DNA from 2 places in the Rhizobium sp. Pop5 genome. Region 2 is predicted to be linked to the other one. Evidence: riboswitches for the same ligand, from Rfam matches in the RefSeq annotation. Region 2 holds a riboswitch; the other holds the start of a gene.
The links. A riboswitch is a leader RNA that binds a small molecule or an ion and turns the genes downstream of it on or off. The one in region 2 is predicted to bind S-adenosylmethionine.
Positions count from the first base shown of each region.

Region 1 (9,595 bases), 720 kb from region 2:
GCGCGGCCGGTAGACGCCCGCGCGAACGCATGTCGGCAGAGAAGGAGGAAAGCCGCCAGAGCGGTTGTTCCATGCGCTCCACCTTGCTCGATACGAAAGTACCGCTTCCGTGGCGAGATTCCAGCGCGCCGGATGTCATTAAGTCGCGATAGGCGGTGCGCACGGTCACGCGACCGAGCTGCAGAGCCTCGGCAAGATCACGCTCGCCCGGCAAGGCCGTGCCGGGCTTCAACAGACCTTCCTGGATGAGGCTCGTCAGCGCCTGCGCCAGCCGCTTGTAGAGCGGTCCGGCCAGCGCCTCGCCGCGCAGGCCGCGCCTGTTCAACTCCGCTATCAGACTGGTTCTATCCATGGGCATACAATAGAACCTATTTAGAACCAATCGACAAGCCAGAATCGACAAGAGACAAGAAAAAACCTCCCGGGTCGCAACCAGGGAGGTTCATAGCGAACCAATTTGACAGCCGTGCGTCCTAGAGCAGGTCGCGCAAAAGTGTGCGGTGGTTTTGCGATCACGAGATGCGTAAAGACCTAAAGCGCGAGGAGCGAATCTGAAAGATCGCGACGCGCTTTAGAAGCTCAGCTCTTGGTGAAGATATAATCCGTCTCCTGGCGCAGCACCTCGCCGGGGCGCAGGACCGCATTCGGAAAGCCTTCATGATTGATGGCATCCGGCCAGACCTGAGTCTCCAGGCAGAAGCCGGCGAACGGGCCGTATTTGCGCCCGCCGAGACCGGGAGCTCCTGTATTGAGCTTGAAGCCGGCATAAAACTGCACGCCCGGTTCCGTGCTGCGCACTTCGAGCGATACGCCGGAATGCAGGCTGCGGGCGAGCGCGACGCTGCGCTTGGCGGCGCGTTCACGGGACAGGCAGAAATTATGGTCGTAGAACACCTGTTCGCTGCCGGCAAAACGCTTCATCGGCGCCATCTCGCGGAAATCGAATTCCGTCCCGTCGACGGGACGGATCTCGCCGGTCGGCACCTGCCTCTCGTCGGTCGGCAGATAGTGATCCGCGGCAATCATGATGTCGTGGCCAAGCGCGTCTTCGCGGCCATCGAGATTGAAATAGGCGTGCTGGCAGACATTGGCGAGCGTCGGCTGGTCGCTGGTCGATTCATAGGTGATCGACAGTTCGCCGTTGCCGTGCACCCAGAACGTCGCCTGGATGGTGCAATTGCCGGGATAGCCGGCGCGGCCGTCGGGATCGACGATTTTCATCACCAGGCGGTCGACGTCGTGTTCGACGATCGTCCAGTTGCGCTTGGCGATATTGTCGCTGCCGCCATGCAGGTGCGTGACGCCGTTTTCGTTCGGCTCGAGCTGATAATCCTTGCCGTCGAGCGTAAACCTGCCGCCGCCGACGCGGTTGGCGCAGCGGCCGGGCGTCGCGCCGAAATAGGCCGAATAAAGGGGGTAGCTGTCGAAATCCTCGAAGCCGAGCTGCAGCGGCGCATCATGTCCCTCGAGGCGCAGGTCCTGGATCACCGCGCCCCAGCTGATGATCTTGGCCGTCAGCCCACCACCCTTGATGACGGCGCGATAGACGGTCTCGCCTGCCTTCGTCTGCCCGAAAACTTCCCGCTCCAACTTATCCGACATGATCGACCGTCCATTCTTTGCGCGTTCGATAAAGACGCGCGGCGCTATAGGGTTCCGGACCGGAACCTGCCCGCATTTGCTCCAAACCGCAACCGGTCGAAGCAGAAAGAAACGCGGCTCAGAGGTCCATACCGATCTCTTCGACGTCATAGGGCGTCGTCTGGTAGATTTCGTTGATCCAGTTGCCGAACAGCAGATGCGCGTGGCTGCGCCAGCGGTTCTGCGGCGCAATCGCCGGATCGTTATGCGGGAAATAATTGTGTGGCATCTTGATCGGCACGCCGGCATCGACGTCGCGGAAATACTCGTCGGAAAGCGAGGTAGAGTCATATTCCACATGGTTGAACATGTAGAGCCGCCGACCCCTCTTCTCGTGTACCAGGCAGACGCCCATCTCGCTTGATTCCATCAGGATCTCAAGGCTTTCCGACTTCTCGATATCGGCGCGGCGCACCTCGGTCCAGCGCGACACCGGCACCTCGAAATTGTCGGAAAAGCCGTTGAGATAGATCGAGGAAGGCTTCAGGTTCCGGTGGCGATAAACGCCGAAAGCCTTCTCCTTCAACTCGTATTTCGGAACGCCATGGAAGTGGTAGATCGCCGCCATCGCACCCCAGCAGACGTTCATCGTCGAATGGACGTTCGTCTCCGTCCAGTCGAGAATCTCCCGCATCTCCGCCCAATAGGTGACATCCTCATAGGGCAGAAGTTCGATGGGCGCCCCTGTGATGATGAATCCATCGAATTTGCGTTGCTTGACCTCTTCCCAGGTCTGGTAGAAGGCAAGCAGATGATCTTCGGAGGTGTTCTTCGCCTTGTGGCCGCCGATGCGGATGAGCGACAGTTCCACCTGCAGCGGTGAGGCGCCGACAAGGCGGGCCATCTGCACTTCGGTCTTGATCTTGTTCGGCATCAGGTTGAGCAGCCCGATCTGCAACGGTCTTATATCCTGACGGATCGCCATCGTCTCGGTCATCACCCGCACGCCTTCCTGAACCAGGGTCTCGAAGGCGGGCAGCGTATCGGGGATCTTGATGGGCATTGCGGTCACTCGATCAAAAACAAAAAACCGGCGGCGACAAAAAATCGCTACCGGTCCGCACGCGGCCCTTTAGCGACTTCTTTAACGTGGCTGCAAGCCGGCCGGCCAAATCACCACGGAGTGCATTAATTAGCCCCAGTCCGAACACGAATCAACTGCGAAAGCATGCAGGAGCCGCCCATGCAAGGCTCATCACAGTTTAATGACTGATAGAATCTGTTGATAGACCGGTAACGCCACCATGTTAATAATGACAGTATGGGCGATGTTGGAAAAGCATGATGGCAAATAAGATCGAGGGGAGGCCCGGAATCCGGAGGCAAGATAGGGTAGGGTATGATTTCAGCCTGACATATCGCCTCGGGGTGATGTTCTCGGCATTCTGGAATTCAGCAGTGCGTGGCAAGGTGCTGTTCCTGGCGACCGTGCTGATCCTCGTCATCCTGGCGACGGCCTATGGTCAGGTCATCCTCAACGAATGGAACGCCCCCTTCTACGATTCGCTGGAGCGTCGCGACCTCGGTGAATTCTTCCACCAGCTCGAAATCTTCGCGATGATTGCCGGCACGCTGCTGCTGCTCAACGTGATGCAGGCCTGGCTGAACCAAATGACCGCGCTCTATATGCGCGAAGGCCTGTCGCGCGATCTGGTCGACCAATGGCTGAAGCGTAAGCGTGCGCTGCGCCTTGCCTCCAGCGGCCTGATCGGTGTCAATCCTGACCAGCGCCTGCATGAGGATTCCCGCAACCTTGCCGAAAGCACGACGGGGCTCGTCCTCGGTCTCCTACAGTCGACCATCCTTCTGGTGAGCTTCATCGGCGTGCTATGGGAACTGTCGAGCGGCTTCGTCTTCCGCATCAGCGGCCATAGCTTCTCCATTCCGGGCTATATGGTCTGGGCGGCGATTTTCTATGCCGCTTCAGCCTCGGTGCTAAGCCAGGTCGTCGGCCGGAAGCTGGTCAAGCTCAATGCCGACCGCTTCTCGAAAGAGGCCGAGCTTCGCTTCACGCTGATGCACGCCAACGAGAACATGCCGGCGATCACCGTTGCCCGCGGTGAGGAGAACGAGCGCCGACGCATCAATACCGACATCAGCTCGGTGCTGAGGGTCGTCAAGCGCCTCGCCATGGCCAATACCAATCTCACCTGGGTTTCGGCCGGCTACGGCTGGCTGGTGATCGTCATCCCGATCATCGTCGCCGCACCCGCCTATTTCTCCGGCGGCCTTACCCTCGGCCAGCTGATGATGTCGGTCGGCGCCTTCAACCAGGTCAACACGGCGCTGCGCTGGTACGTCGCCAATTTCGGCCCGATCGCCGAATGGCGCGCCACGCTGATGCGCGTCACCGATTTCCGCCAGGCGCTGCTCGACATGGACGAGGACTACGACCTGAAGGATAGCATCGCCTATGAAAACACCGCACCCGATACGCTGACGCTGAAGGATGTGGTGATCAACGCCAAGATCGGTGAAGAAATCGATGAATGCGGCGGGTTCCGCCTGCGCGAAACCGATGTCGTGATCAAGGCCGGCGAGAAAATCATGATCAACGGCGATCACAGCGTCAACCGCAAGCTGCTGTTCCAGGCGATGGCTGGCCTCTGGCCGTGCGGCAGCGGTACGATGGGCCTGCCGCCGATCGACGACATGCTCTTCGTTCCCCAGATCGCCTATGTTCCCGGCGGCACGCTGCGCGAGGCGCTGGCCTTCCCCGAAAGTGCTGATACCTATGAGAAGGCGGCCGTTGAGGCAGCGCTCGAAAAGGCCGGCCTGCATTCGCTGATTGCAAGGCTCGATACCCGCGCCCGCTGGGACAAGCTGCTCGACGGCGACCAACAGAAGGCGATCGGCTTCGCCCGCCTGCTTCTGGCGCGCCCGCGTTGGATCGTCTTCGACGAAGTGCTTGAAGGCATGGAACCGGAATGGCAGGAAACGCTTGCCAAACTGCTGACCTCAATGCCTGAAGCCGGCATGATCTATATCGGCCGTTCCGAAGCCTATCTCGAAGTGCTGCACCCGCGCGTCCTGCACCTGCAGGCGCTTCCGTCAAAACCCGAGGAACAACCGCCAGTCGTCCAAACCGGCGCCAGCGCCAGTGCGGGCGCAGCTACCGTGCCCGCGCCGGCGCTCTAAGCCTGCATCACATCGGCGGCGTGATGCCATTGAGGCCGACTGCCACCTGGCTCGCCGAGATGGTGCCGTCCGCCGCCTCCTCGCCGGTGACGATGACGCCGGCACCGGTCTTCAGGTCGTCCTTGGTCGCAGGCGCCAGGGTCACGATCGGCGTGCCGTCGGCAATCGTAATGGTCTTTTCCTTGCCCTGATAGGTCAGCGTGATCGTGTGGCCGTCGACCGATTTGACAGCATTGCTGACGGTCGCGTTGGTCATCTGACTGTTCGGCTGCGCATCCCAGGGACGATTGCCCTCGCCCGTCCCTTTCATCGACGCCGGGAAGATCAGCACCTCGATCGCCCCGTCCGGGCCGCTGCCTTTCGGGAGCGAGGCGACTCCGACGAAATCGCCGGGCTTGATATCTTCGACCGAGGCCTTGGTGATGCCGCCGACTTTCCAGCCGGCTTTCAGCGTGATCGCCGCGTCGCCGCCTTCACGCATCTTGACCACTAGCTTGTCGCCACTCAGGCTTTCGACAGTGCCGCGAACACGAACGCGTTGGGCATCCTGTGCCAGCGCCACCTGCGACAAGGCAAGTGCGACAAGGCCGCCGGCGGCAAGTGCTGCAAAAATTCCGGAACGAAGCTTGCTAGACATGTGAGTTTCCTTGTCGCCATTGCGATCGTCGATATCCCCCGGCCCCGGGACGGAACCTTATGCCGGGGCGACGACGGGCTGACGAATCAAGGAAAAGTGAGTCGCCAGGGAAAGCTTAGCCTTCCAGCTCCTCCCGTAGCATTTCGAGCTCCAGCCACTCCTCTTCCATCTTTGTCAGGCCAGTGCGCAGCTTCTCCATCTCGGCGGCAAGCCGGTTGAAGGCCGCAGCGTCGCGCGTGAAAAGATTGGGGTCGGCCATCACCTGCTCGCGCTTGGCGATCTCGGCTTCGGCCTTGGCCATCTCCTTCGGCAGATTATCAAGCGCGAATTTCTGCTTGAAGGAGAGCTTGCCCTTCGAGTTTGCGGATTGAGGCGCTGCCTCCTGCGCCTTCGGCTTCTCCGCCGCCTTCTCGGCCTTCCTGCGCTCTTCGAGCGCGCCTTTGCGCTGCGCCAACATATCCGTGTAGCCGCCGGCATATTCGATCCATCGGCCGTCGGGCGCATCCGGCACGGCGGGCGCGATCGTCGAGGTCACGGTGCGGTCGAGGAAATCGCGATCATGGCTGACCAGGATGACCGTGCCGGGAAAGCCGGCGACGATTTCCTGCAGGAGGTCGAGCGTCTCGATATCGAGATCGTTGGTGGGTTCATCGAGGATCAGGAGATTTGCCGGGCGCGAAAGGATGCGCGCCAGCATCAGCCGGGCGCGCTCGCCGCCCGAAAGGCTCCTGATCGGCGTGCGCGCCTGTTCCGGCTGGAACAGGAATTCCTTCATGTAGCCGGTGACATGGCGCTGCTCGCCGTTGACGAGCAGGTTTTCGCCGCGGCCGTCCGTGAGATAGTTGGCGAGCGTATCCTCGGGGTCGAGGTCCTCGCGCTTCTGGTCGAGCGTGGCGATCTCCAGATTGGTGCCGAGCTTCACTGTGCCGCTGTCGGGGGAAAGCTGGCCGGTCAGCATCTTCAGAAGCGTCGTCTTGCCGGCGCCGTTCGGCCCGACGAGACCGATGCAATCGCCGCGATGCACCCGGATCGAGAAGGGCGTGACGATCGGCCGGTCGCCGAAACTCTTGGTGATCTTCTCAGCCTCGATCACCAGCTTGCCGGATTCCTGCGCATCCGAAACCGTCGCTTGCACCGTACCCTGCGGGCCTTTATGGCCGCGATATTGTGAGCGCATCGTCTGCAATTCGCCGAGGCGGCGCATGTTTCGCTTGCGCCGTGCGGTGACGCCGTAGCGCAGCCAATGTTCTTCGCGCTCGATCGCCTTGCCGAGCTTGTGCTGCTCCAGTTCCTCGGCCTCCAGCACCTGGTCACGCCAGGCTTCGAAATGCCCAAAGCCCCTGTCGAGCCGGCGCGAGGCGCCGCGATCGAGCCAGACCGTTGCCGTCGAGACCTTTTCGAGAAAACGCCGGTCGTGCGAAATCAGCACCAGCGCGCTGCGCGTCTTCTGCAACTCGCCTTCCAGCCATTCGATTGTGGGAAGGTCGAGATGGTTGGTCGGTTCGTCGAGCAGGAGAATGTCGGGTTCCGGTGCCAGCACGCGCGCAAGAGCGGCCCGACGCGATTCACCGCCGGAAAGGGTCTTCGGATCTTCCTCGCCGGTCAGGCCGAGATGGGACAGAAGATAGGTAACCCGATAGGGGTCGTCACCAGGTCCAAGCCCGGCTTCGGCATAGGCCTGAACCGTGCTGAAACCGGCAAAATCCGGCGCCTGTTCGAGATAACGCACCGTCGAGGACGGATGGCGGAAGACCTCGCCGGACTGCGCCTCGACCAGGCCGGCGGCGATCTTCAAAAGCGTCGATTTTCCGGAGCCATTGCGCCCGACGAGACAGATCTTGTCGCCGGGTTCGACCTGAAGGGCCGCGCCGGCCAGAAGCGGCGCGCCGCCGAAGCTCAGGACAATATCATCGAGTTTCAGAATGGGAGGGGCCAAAAATCAGACTCCGGAAAGATCATAGGGCCGGGCAAGCACGATCGCCCGGCCACTGCCAAGCGAAAAGCGAACCTTGCCTTCCGCGACGTTGGAAATGGTGCGCGACGAACCGAAAGGCAGATGAAAATCCACCAAGGGATAGCGCGCATTCTCGATGGAAAGCCCCGTCAGTTCGCTGAATCCCGGTATGGAAAACAAACTGCCCTTGGGAAGGTCCAGTTCGATCGTGCCGGCAATCAGCGGCACGGCCTCTTCCTTGCCCGAGGTCAGGAGCACGTCGAAGCCATCTTCGGCCAGATTGACGGCCGACAGCAGATGCTGAAGCGCGTGGTCGGAGCGTTCGCCACCAAGCGCGCCGGCCAGGATCAGTCGCCGCGCCCCGCGGGCGATCGCTTCCGATACGGCGATTTCACCGTCCGTCGCTGCCTTCGCCGCGGGATAAGGCTGTTTCTGCACATGGGGAAATGCGCCTTCGAGATCGGCCGGCGTCGAATCGAAATCGCCAACCCAGAGCTCCGGCGTAACGCCGAGTGCCGCCGCATGCCGCATGCCGCCGTCGGCCGCAATGAAACGGCTGTCGCCGATGGCGCGGCGCAGCCGTTCCGTGAGGCTGAGTTCGCCGCCGAGCAGGATGGTGAAGGTGGATTGGCTCATGGGCATTGCCCTTAGCGCAAACGGGGGGTCGAGGGGAAGGGGCCCAGGGATGGCCCGACTCCCCTCAGCCCGGCGTATCCTTGTCGCGCGACAGGAAGATCGCCTCGTAGCCGCCGATGAAACGCTCGAAAAGCGCTGCAAAACGCTCGACATCCTGCTCCGGCCAGTCGGAGACGATCTCCGAAATAATAGCCAGTTTCTGCGCGAGGATGTCGGCGAGCAGGGCCTGGCCGGCCTTGGTTATGACAACGACGATCCGCCGCGCATCGGCCTGCGAGGCCTCGCGGCGCAGCACGTTGCGCCCGACCATCTCGGCCACCACCCGGCTTGCCCGCGACGGATCGATGCGCAGCATCTCCGCAATCATGCCGACCGTAACCTCACCGGCCGGCTGGGCCCTGCGCACGGCATCAAGCACGTCGAGATGCGAAAGCTCGAGGCCCGGGGCAGCACTCTGGATCGCCAGCCGCCCAATCAGCCGCCGGCCGGTCATCAGCCGCATGCGCCCCATGCTTCGGCCAATGCGCGGCACGCTTTCGCCGTCCGGATCGACAGGGTTGTTCGACAGGGTTTTGGTCATCGCTTCATTCATGAAGGAACCATAACAGAGCAGGATCGGAAATTGAATATGCTGGTGTCATTCATGTGCCATTGACAATTATATGCTGACAGCACATAAAAGCCCATCCAACCGGAATGATGCTCCATGGACATGCAACTTGCGCCTGCGCCGCTCGTGACGGATCCTCGTCGCCGGCTCATTCTCTTCTGCTTTCTGATGACCGCCATGTTCATGGCGACGCTGGACAATCAGATCGTTTCCACAGCGCTGCCGACCATCGTCGGCGAATTCGGCCATCTCGAGCGCTTCGGTTGGATCGGCTCGGCTTACCTCCTGTCTCTCAGCGCCGTCATGCCCGTTTACGGCAAGCTCGGTGACCTCTTCGGCCGCAAATATGTGATGATGACGGCGATTGCGATCTTCACGGTCGGCTCGACGGTCTGCGGCCTTGCGATCTCGATGAACACGCTGATCGCCGCCCGCGTGCTCCAGGGCCTCGGCGGCGGCGGCATCATGGTATCGATCTTCGCGGTCAACGCCGATCTGTTCGAACCACGCGAGCGGGCGCGCTATCAAAGCTATTCCAGCCTCGTGCTGATGGCCTCGGGCGCGATCGGCCCCGTGCTCGGCGGCACGATGAGCGATCTCTTCGGTTGGCGTTCGATCTTCCTGGTCAACGTGCCGATCGGCTTCATCGTGCTCACTGGCCTTGCCTTCATGCTGCCTTACCGCAAGCCGCATCGCCGTCCCAAGATCGATTATGCCGGCGCGCTCCTGCTGGCGCTGACGACGACCAGCATCGTGCTTGCCACCGACAGCAGCGAATTGTTCGGCTCGTTGATCTCGCCTGAGAGTATCGGCATCGTCGCTTTCGGCGTCGTTTGCGCCATCGCCTGGGTATTCACAGAGCGCCGGGCACCGGAGCCGATCGTTCCCCTGCAGCTCTTCCGCAATTCGACCTTCAGCCTGCTGCTTGTGATCTCGATCATGGGCGGCGCCATCGCCATCGGCATGGTCAACTATCTCG
Region 1 covers NZ_CP099399.1:3,856,628-3,866,222, forward strand. Annotated here, with positions in the region: gene NE852_RS21125 (GntR family transcriptional regulator) at 1-352, opposite strand, end outside; gene NE852_RS21130 (aldose epimerase family protein) at 580-1,602, opposite strand; gene metA (homoserine O-succinyltransferase) at 1,721-2,644, opposite strand; SAM riboswitch at 2,694-2,771, opposite strand; gene NE852_RS21140 (ABC transporter ATP-binding protein/permease) at 2,926-4,779, shown strand; gene NE852_RS21145 (hypothetical protein) at 4,787-5,416, opposite strand; gene NE852_RS21150 (ABC-F family ATP-binding cassette domain-containing protein) at 5,532-7,352, opposite strand; gene NE852_RS21155 (thiamine diphosphokinase) at 7,356-8,012, opposite strand; gene NE852_RS21160 (MarR family winged helix-turn-helix transcriptional regulator) at 8,071-8,598, opposite strand; gene NE852_RS21165 (MDR family MFS transporter) at 8,713-9,595, shown strand, end outside.
Region 1: it holds a riboswitch for S-adenosylmethionine, as region 2 does, so the genes downstream of both, metA (homoserine O-succinyltransferase) here and NE852_RS02910 (O-succinylhomoserine sulfhydrylase) in region 2, are expected to answer to the same signal.

Region 2 (9,595 bases):
GCTGGCGCCGTCCTGCAGCAGATGGGCGCCGAGAGCGACGACCGGCTCGCCTGCATTGACGCTGGAAACCACCGCGACCTCCTCACCCATCTGTTCTATTTTCACCTGTCGGAAGTGGACGGTCGAAGATTCCTCATCGAATACCCAGACGCCGGTTCGACTGCCATCATCCAAAACGGCGCCAACGGGAACCGCGGCATGCGATTGGCCGCTGCTGTTGGAGATTCTGATCGTCACGGTCGCACCAAGCGGGGCCGACGCTGCCGCGCCGTCCAGAACCCAGCGGGCTTCATAGGTGCGGGTCTGGGGATCGGCGGCGTCGGAGATCTGCCGCAGCCGCGCCTTGTCTTCCCGGCCTTCCTTTCCATAGATGCTGGCGTCGGCTACCTCGCCGAGCTGCGGCCGAAGGAATTCGGGAAGCCAGACCAGCGCCTCGCGCGGGCCGGCCTGTGCGAGCCGGACCACGGTTTGTCCTGCCATCACGACTTGCCCCGGCTCTCCGAGCGTTTCGACAACCGTTCCGTCAGTATCGGCAACCAGGACGGAATAGGCGGTCTCGTTTTCTGCGACCTTCGCATCCGCTTCCGCCGCGGCAAGCTGCGCGGTCGCGGTGTCGAGTGCTGCCTTTGCCTGCTCATAGCGCTGCGGGGTCGCGGCCAATCCGTTTTTCACCAAAGCGGCGTAGCGTCTCTCGTCTGCTTGCGCTTGGGTCAGCATAGCTTCAGTTGCAGCGACCGCGTTTCGTTTCGCCGTCAGTGCGAGACGCAGATCGGTCTCGTCGATGCGCATCAGCGGCTGGCCGGCCTTGACCTGCACGCCAACGTCCACATAGCGCTGCATGATCTTGCCCGGCACACGAAAACCGAGATTGCTCTGCACCCGGGCGGCAATGGTGCCGGTGAAGGTACGTTCGGCTGTCTCCGGGCTCGTTGCCTCTATCAGCTTGACGAATGGTGGCGCGATGCGGGGATCGGCGGCTTGCGCGTCCCTTTTCGCGGGCTCCCCGAAAAGGACGAACGCCGTGGCGCCGGCAGCCGCCAGAAGGCCGAAAGAGGCGAAGAGAATTTTGCGGTTCATGTCATTAACCCTTATTGACGGGCGCAGCTATTCGTTTAGATTGCGATCTAACTCTAATTCTGGTATAGATGTCAAATGAAATCTAATTGGAGATCGCTATGAGAGTCAGTCGGGCTCAGGCCGAGGCCAATCGTGAAACGGTGATCAATGTCGCAAGCCGGCTCTTCCGGGAGCATGGCTTTGATGGGATCGGGCTGAAGGATTTGATGAAAGGTGCCGGCCTCACTCAGGGCGGATTCTACAAGCAGTTCGAATCGAAGGATGATCTTGCGGCGCTGGCATCCGGGCGAGCGATGGAGAGCGCGGTTGGCAGGTGGTCAAGGGTTGCCGCCGGAAGCGCCGATCCCTTCGGCGCGGTTGTCGGCATGTACCTTTCGACCGGGCACCAGGAAGAGAAAGGCGATGGTTGCCCCTTGGCAGCGCTCGGGTCCGACGCGGCGCGTCAGAGTGAGGAGGTGCGAATTCCCTTCCAGAATGGCATCGAAGCGCACCTTCAGATTCTCGACGAATTGATCCCGACATCGGACGGCACGAAACCTTATGACAAGGCCATGGTCGTGCTGTCCCTCATGGTGGGCGCCGTAACCATTTCTCGCATCATGACCGATCAGGCCATGTCGGAGCGTATGCTCGAATCCGCTGCTGATGCAGTCAAGTACATCGCGGGCGACAGAAACGAAAAATGAGATCAGATGAATGAGCAGCTGGAGCGGGTGAAGGGAATCGAACCCTCGTATTCAGCTTGGGAAGCTGCTGCTCTACCATTGAGCTACACCCGCGTTGAGCTGAGATTTCCAACAGATGGGGGCCGCTGTCAAGTCGCGGCAGGTGCAAGGCTTCAGATGCGGAAATGCTTCGAGAGCTTAAGGCCCTGGGCCTGGTAGTTCGAGCCGAGGCCAGAGCCGTAGAGGCTTGCGGGCTTTTCCTGCATGTGCTCGTAGACCAGGCGGCCGACGATCTGGCCGTCTTCGAGGATGAAAGGCACTTCGTGGCTGCGCACTTCGAGCACGGCGCGGCTGCCGCGCCCGCCGGCCGGCGCATGGCCGAAGCCCGGATCAAAGAAGCCGGCATAATGGACGCGGAATTCGCCGACCAGCGGATCGAAGGGGGTCATTTCGGCGGCATAATCCGGCGGCACATGCACGGCCTCGCGCGAGACGAGAATATAGAACTCGTCGGGATCGAGGATCAACTCGTTGCGGCCGCGGCTATAGAGCGGTTCCCAGAAGTCGAAGATGTCGTGCTGATCTTTCTTGTCGACGTCAACGACGGCGGTGTGGTGCTTGCCGCGATAGCCGATCAGGCCGTCCTTGTCTCCGGTCAGGTCGATCGAGAGCGCAATGCCGCCACCGGAAACATTGGGCTGCTTGCTGGCGACCAGCGTCTCGCTTTCATGCAGCTTTAAAAGCTCCGGCTCGCCGAGCAGTGCCTGGCCGACGCGGAAGCGGATCTGCGACAGGCGCGATCCGCGGCGCACGACGATCGGGAAGGTGCGCGGGCTGATTTCGAGATAGAGCGGGCCCGCATAGCCGGCCGGGATCTTGTCGAACTCCTGGGCGTAATCGGTGATGACGCGGGTGAAGATATCGAGCCTTCCGGTCGAGCTCTTCGGATTGGCCGAAGCGGACATATCGGCCGGGAGCGCCAAGCTTTCCATCAGCGGCACGATATAGACGCAGCCGGTTTCGAGCACCGCACCCTCGGAAAGGTCGATCACATGCAGGCTTAGCCGGTCGAGCTTGTCCGACACCAGATGCGAGGGGCCTGGCATAAAGCTGGCGCGCACGCGAAAAGCCTTGGCGCCCAAGCGCAGATCGAGACTGGCCGGCTGGATCTGGTCGCGGTCCAGCTCCCGCTCGGAGATAAGACGCCCCGTTTCGAACAGCGCCGAGATTGCGCGGTCAGCCAGAATTCCCGTTTCGCGAGCCATCATGCCCCATCCATCATTTGCCGCCGACAAAACCAAACTCGGGGAATTGACGCAAGCAGCTAACAGCAGTATTGCAGAATTATCCCGTGGTGATTTGGCCGGTCGGCTTGCAGCCACGTTAAACAAGTGGCTAAAAAGACCGGGTGTGAAACCGGTCTGCTTTTGCGGCCGGTTTTTTTGTTATGTGAAGGTGATGGCATGAGCAAGACCTGGCGCCCGGCAACCCAACTCGTCCACGAAGGAACGTTGCGTTCGCAATATGGCGAGACGTCCGAGGCAATCTATCTCACGCAGGGTTTCGTCTATGACACGTCCGAGGCGGCCGAAGCACGCTTCAAGGGCGAGACCGACGGGTTCATCTATGCCCGCTACGGCAGCCCGACCAACGACATGTTCGAGAAGCGCATGTGCGCGCTGGAAGGCGCGGAAGACGCCCGCGCGACGGCTTCCGGCATGGCCGCCGTCACCGCCGCTATCCTCTGCCAGCTGAAATCGGGCGATCATATCGTCGCGGCGCGCGCGCTGTTCGGCTCCTGCCGCTGGGTTGTGGAGACGCTGGCGCCGAAATACGGCATCGAGTGCACGCTCATCGACGGCCGCGATCTTGCCAACTGGGAAAAGGCCATCCGCCCCAACACCAAGGTGTTCTTCCTGGAAAGCCCGACCAACCCGACGCTCGAAGTGATCGACATCGCCGGCGTTGCCAAGCTTGCCAACCAGATCGGCGCCAAGGTCGTCGTCGACAACGTCTTCGCCACCCCGCTCTTCCAGAAGCCCCTGGAACTCGGTGCCCATATCGTCATCTACTCCGCCACCAAGCATATTGACGGCCAGGGCCGCTGCCTCGGCGGCGTCGTGCTTTCCGACAAGGCATGGATCGACGAGAACCTGCACGACTATTTCCGCCATACCGGCCCGGCCATGTCGCCGTTCAACGCCTGGACGCTCCTCAAGGGCATCGAGACGCTGCCGCTGCGCGTCAAGCAGCAGACTGAGAACGCGGCGAAGATCGCCGATTTCCTGGCCGAGCAGGGCAAGGTCGCCAAGGTCATCTATCCCGGCCGCAAGGACCATCCGCAGGCCGATATCATCGCCAAGCAGATGACGGGCGGCTCGACGCTGGTCTGCTTCGAGCTGAAGGGCGGCAAGGAAGCTGCCTTCGCGCTGCAGAATGCTTTGGAGATCGTCAAGATCTCCAACAATCTCGGCGACAGCAAGAGCCTGATTACGCACCCGGCAACGACGACGCACAAGAACCTGACGGAAGAGGCGCGCGCCGAACTCGGCATTTCTGCGGGCACGGTCCGGTTTTCGGCCGGCATCGAGGATACCGACGACCTGATCGAGGATTTCGCACGGGCGCTTTCCAAGGTCTCGGCCTGACCAGCGACAATGGCGGCCGGCCCTGATCGGGTCCGGCTCGCCGCTCCGCCAGGCGGACCTGTTCGGCCGCAGCTTCGGAACAAATCCGCTGACGCCGGCGTTCGCAGTAATATTAACACTGACGATTAGGCTTAATGTTCGAAAACCCTTCGATCATGACCATTTCATCGATGATCAACGTTCCGTTCCTTGACGGACAAGGCCTCTTATAAGATACGGGTAACATATCTTGACTAAGGTGCAAGGCATGTATCGCGCCCTCACAAGAGAGATCGAAGTTGTAGTTGAACCGTTCTATCTGGAGGAGCAATCCGATCCGGAAGACGACCGCTATGTCTGGGGTTACCGGATTGTCATCAGCAATAATTCCGGCATAGCCGTTCGCCTCGTCAACCGCTACTGGAACATCACCGACCAGAACGGACAGGTGGATGAGGTGACCGGTCCCGGCGTTGTCGGCGAACAGCCGCGGCTCAGCCCCGGCGACACCTACGAATATTCCTCGGGCTGCCCGCTCGATACGCCGTCCGGCCTGATGTTCGGCCATTACCAGATGGAAACGGATGAAGGCGAGCTGTTCGATGTCGACATACCCGCCTTCTCGCTGGATTCACCAGGGCTTCTGCGCGTCCTCAACTGAGCCTATTCGGCCGGTTGAAACTCGACCGGCTCGAAGCGGTAGGTGGTCGAGCAGAATTCGCAGGTGACGGCGATCTCTCCGTTTTCCTGGCTCGCCTCGATTTCCTCGGCGCTGAAACCCTTCAGCACACCGCCGATCTTTTCGCGCGAACAGCTGCAGCGGTCGAAGACCGCTCTGGGTTCATAGACGCGCACACCGCGTTCATGGAAGAGCCGGAACAGCAGTCGTTCGGTGCCAACAAGCGGATCGGTCAGTTCATCGGCATCAATCGTCTCGACCAGCGAACGGGCTTCGACCCAGGCGTCATCCTCGCCATGCGGACGGTCGCCGGTATCGCCATCACCTCCATGGAGATCCGGTTGGCGCATGCGCTCCGGGGCCTCCGGCAGAAACTGGGCGACGAGGCCTCCCGCCCGCCAGCGATGGCGCGGCTTGCCGGCCTCGTCACGGTCGAAGAGTTCAGCCGCGGCAAGGCGCACGCGCGTCGGGATCTGCTCCGACTGGCGAAAATAAACGCCGGCGATATCTTCGAGCGAGGTGCCGTCGAGCGCGACGATGCCCTGGTAAGGCTGGCTGAACTTGCCCTGATCGATGGTGAAGGCGAGCACGCCCTTGCCGAGCAATTGCTCCGGCTCGGCCTCGCCCGCTGCAACCGCCTTGGCGAGCAACGCCTGATCGAAACGCGCATAGGCGCGGACATTTTCCGGCGTCGAGAAATCGGCGACGAGAAGATCGACCGGACCATCGCCCTTGGTCTGCACCGTAAACTTACCGTCGAACTTCAGCGAGGTGCCGAGCAGCACCGTCAGCACGACGACTTCGGCGAGCAGCCGGGCGACGGGCGCGGGATAGTGATGGCGCTCAAGGATCGCATCGAGCATCGGGCCGAGCTGGACGGCGCGACCGCGCACATCCAGACCCTCCACCTGAAAGGGAACGACGTGGTCATCGCCGGCGAAATCGAACTGGCCGAGGGCGGCTGCAGCTTCTGCCATGGCTTTCACTCCTAATTTTCAGAGCGACGGCCAAGGTGCCCGACGCTCGCGCGGTCGCCAGTTTTTGACTCGGCGACACCAGATTATGGTTCAGATCGCGCCCAGGCACCAAGCAAGAATCGATTTCTGCGCATGAAGACGGTTTTCCGCCTCATCGAAGACCACGGATTGCGGGCCGTCGATCACGTCATCCGTCACTTCCTCACCACGATGGGCGGGCAGGCAATGCATGAACAATGCATCGTTGCCGGCCTTCGCCATTAAGGCCGCATTGACCTGATAAGGCTGGAAGACATTATGACCTCGGGCCCGATGTTCCTGATTCATGGAGACCCAGGTATCGGTCACCACGCAATCGGCGCCGGCGACCGCACGGTCGGCATCATGGCAGAGCATGATTTCGGCGCCCTCATCGCGGGCCCAGTTCAGATAGTGATCCTTCGGCTCGGAACCAAGAGGCACGGCCATGTTCATGCGGTAGCCGAAGCGCGCGGCGCCCTCGACCAGCGAATGCAGCACGTTGTTGCCGTCGCCGGTCCAGGCGATGGTCTTGCCCTTGATCGGGCCGCGGTGTTCTTCGAACGTCATGATATCGGCCATGATCTGGCAAGGATGGGTATCGTCCGTCAACGCATTGATGACCGGCACGGTCGCATGCTCGGCAAGCTCCAGCAGGCGCGAATGCTCGGTCGTGCGGATCATGATCGCATCGACATAGCGCGACAGAACCTTGGCGGTGTCGCCGATCGTCTCGGCGCGGCCGAGCTGCATCTCGGTGCCGGAGAGGAACAGCGTTTCGCCGCCGAGCTGGCGCATGCCGACATCGAAAGAGACGCGGGTGCGCGTCGAGGGCTTTTCGAAGATCATCGCCAGCATCTTGCCGGCCAGCGGCTTGTCGTCCTTGCCGGTTTTGAAGGCCTGCTTGCGGGCGAGCGCATCGTTCATGATGGTTCTGAGATCGGCTGATGTGACCGCCGAAAGATCAAGGAAATGCTTAGGTGTCATATCGTCTTCCTACCTCGTTCAAGCCGTCTTCTTGACCTTGGACGCGCGAATGCTCTCAGCGGCGCGCTCGATGCGGGCAAGGCCCTCGCGGGCTTCCTCGGCGGTGACGACGAGGGGCGGAAGAAGGCGGATAACGTTATCGCCGGCAGGCACGCCGAGCAGATGGGCGGCACGGATCGCCTGCAGCAGTTCGGCTGAGGGGACTGCGGCCTTGACGCCAAGCAACAGCCCCTCGCCTCTGATATCCTCGATCACATCGGGATAACGATCCTTCAACGAGGCGAGGCCCTGGCGGAAAACCAGCGCGACGTCGCGCACATGCTGAAGGAAGCCATCGGCGAGGATGATGTCGAGCACGGCGCTGCCGACGGCCATGGCGAGCGGATTGCCGCCATAGGTCGAACCATGCGTACCGGCCTTCATGCCGGAAGCGGCCTCTGCTGTGGCAAGGCAGGCGCCGAGCGGGAAACCGCCACCGATGCCCTTGGCGACAGCCATGATGTCGGGAGTGATGCCCGACCATTCGTGGGCGAAGAGCTTGCCGGTGCGGCCAACGCCGGTCTGAACTTCGTCGAGGATCAGCAGCAGGCCCTTCTCGTCGCAGATCTGGCGAAGCGCCTTCATGAACTCGTTGGTGGCAGGACGGACACCGCCCTCGCCCTGCACCGGTTCGATGAGGATTGCGGCCGTGGCATCGGTGACCGCAGCGCGGACCGCTTCGATATCGCCGAAAGGCACCTGATCGAAGCCCGGCGCCTTGGGGCCGAAGCCTTCGAGATATTTCTCCTGGCCGCCCGCGGCGATCGTCGCGAGCGTCCGGCCGTGGAAAGCGCCCTCGAAGGTGATGACATGGAACCGCTCGGGATGGCCCTTGGAAAACTGGTAGCGGCGCGCCGTCTTGATCGCGCATTCGAGCGCTTCCGCACCCGAATTGGTGAAGAAAACCTTGTCGGCGAAGGTGGCGTCCGTCAGGCGCTTTGCCAGGCGCTCCTGACCCGGGATTTCATAAATGTTCGAGAGGTGCCAGACCTTGTCGGCCTGCTCCTTCAGCGCGCCCACAACATGCGGATTGCTGTGGCCGACCGATGTGACGGCGACGCCGGCGCCAAAATCGAGATATCGCTCGCCGCTTTCGGTGATCAGCCACACGCCCTCGCCTCGCTCGAACCGCAGCGGGGCACGAGAATAGGTGTCATAAAGCGGCGCGGCTTCAGCCATGGCGCGATCTCCTGATCTAAAAGTTATGGGGCAACTGACTCCGGCTAAGAAACCAGGCCCGAAAAATCAAAAATGCCGCCTCGCGGCGGCAAGCGGTACTATTTCCTTTTCGCGCTGCAATGTCAACAAAACTGCGCCCTTAGCGCATGCAGCAAGCGTGTACAGCGGCATTTCAAGTCTTCAACAGGCATTATTGCAGAAATGACACGCAGGGGCAGCAAGTTGGGGAAAACCCGAAATTCGATTCATCCGGATTCACGCGACTCTTGTCACGGAGTCAGCCTCACACTAGGTTAAAGTTCAATTACTAGACTGCATGCGGCGGAACTAGTCACCAAAATTGATCAGGCGTTTCTTGTTTCGGAGGCTTCCGGGACAACGGTGAGGGATTCTGCCATCACCAACGCAAAAGGTGGAGACAGGGCATGAACTGGACAGACGAGCGGGTCGAAAAACTCAAGAAGCTTTGGTCCGAAGGGCTGAGCGCCAGCCAGATCGCGGCGCAGCTTGGCGGAGTGAGCAGGAATGCTGTCATCGGCAAGGTTCATCGACTGAGCCTTCCGGGCCGCGCCAAGGCCGGCGGCACGGCCACGACGGCGCGAGCGCCCAAGCGTACTACGTCGGCGCCGCGCGCCCCGAACTATGCCTCGCGCATCGCCACCCGCACCGTTACCCGCCAGCAGGGCGCAACGATGCTGAAGGAAGAGATCGAGATCGAAACGATCGAGGAAATGGAATACGTGCCGAAGGGCAACGTGGTTGTGCCGATTTCCCGCCGTCTCGGCCTGACGGAGCTTACCGAGCGCACCTGCAAGTGGCCGGTCGGCGATCCGCTGAAGGAAGACTTCCATTTCTGCGGCTGCGAATCCCCCGACAACTCGCCCTATTGCAGCTATCATCAGCGGCTTGCCTACCAGCCGGTCAACGAGCGCCGCAGGGCAGCAGCCCGCGTCAGCTGAGCGTGTGACATCGCTGGACATCAGAAACGGGCCGAGCGGCCCGTTTTTTTATGGAGCTTTACGGAAGCTCAGGTTTTGGATTGTCGATCAAGTCGGCGCGTGCAGACCCTCGGCAGAATGGCGAGGATGACATCGCGGGTTTTGCCAGGATTGTCAGCGGTTAGAATGGAAGCCCTCAGGCTTCCATCGAATAGCCGGCGCCGCGGACGGTGCGGATAACGTCCTGCATGTTGGAAAAGTTCAGCGCCTTGCGCAGGCGGCCGACATGGACGTCGACGGTGCGCTCGTCGACATAGATGTCGTGGCCCCAGACGCCGTCCAAAAGCTGCGACCGGGAGAAGACCCGGCCCGGCGACGACATCAGGAATTCCAGCAGGCGGAATTCGGT
Region 2 covers NZ_CP099399.1:144,023-153,617, reverse strand. Annotated here, with positions in the region: gene NE852_RS02930 (efflux RND transporter periplasmic adaptor subunit) at 1-1,077, opposite strand, end outside; gene NE852_RS02925 (TetR/AcrR family transcriptional regulator) at 1,176-1,763, shown strand; tRNA gene NE852_RS02920 (tRNA-Gly) at 1,783-1,856, opposite strand; gene NE852_RS02915 (2'-deoxycytidine 5'-triphosphate deaminase) at 1,916-3,010, opposite strand; SAM riboswitch at 3,084-3,162, shown strand; gene NE852_RS02910 (O-succinylhomoserine sulfhydrylase) at 3,206-4,390, shown strand; gene apaG (Co2+/Mg2+ efflux protein ApaG) at 4,638-5,030, shown strand; gene NE852_RS02900 (Hsp33 family molecular chaperone) at 5,033-6,025, opposite strand; gene argF (ornithine carbamoyltransferase) at 6,116-7,030, opposite strand; gene NE852_RS02890 (aspartate aminotransferase family protein) at 7,049-8,248, opposite strand; gene NE852_RS02885 (GcrA family cell cycle regulator) at 8,674-9,207, shown strand; gene phoB (phosphate regulon transcriptional regulator PhoB) at 9,383-9,595, opposite strand, start outside.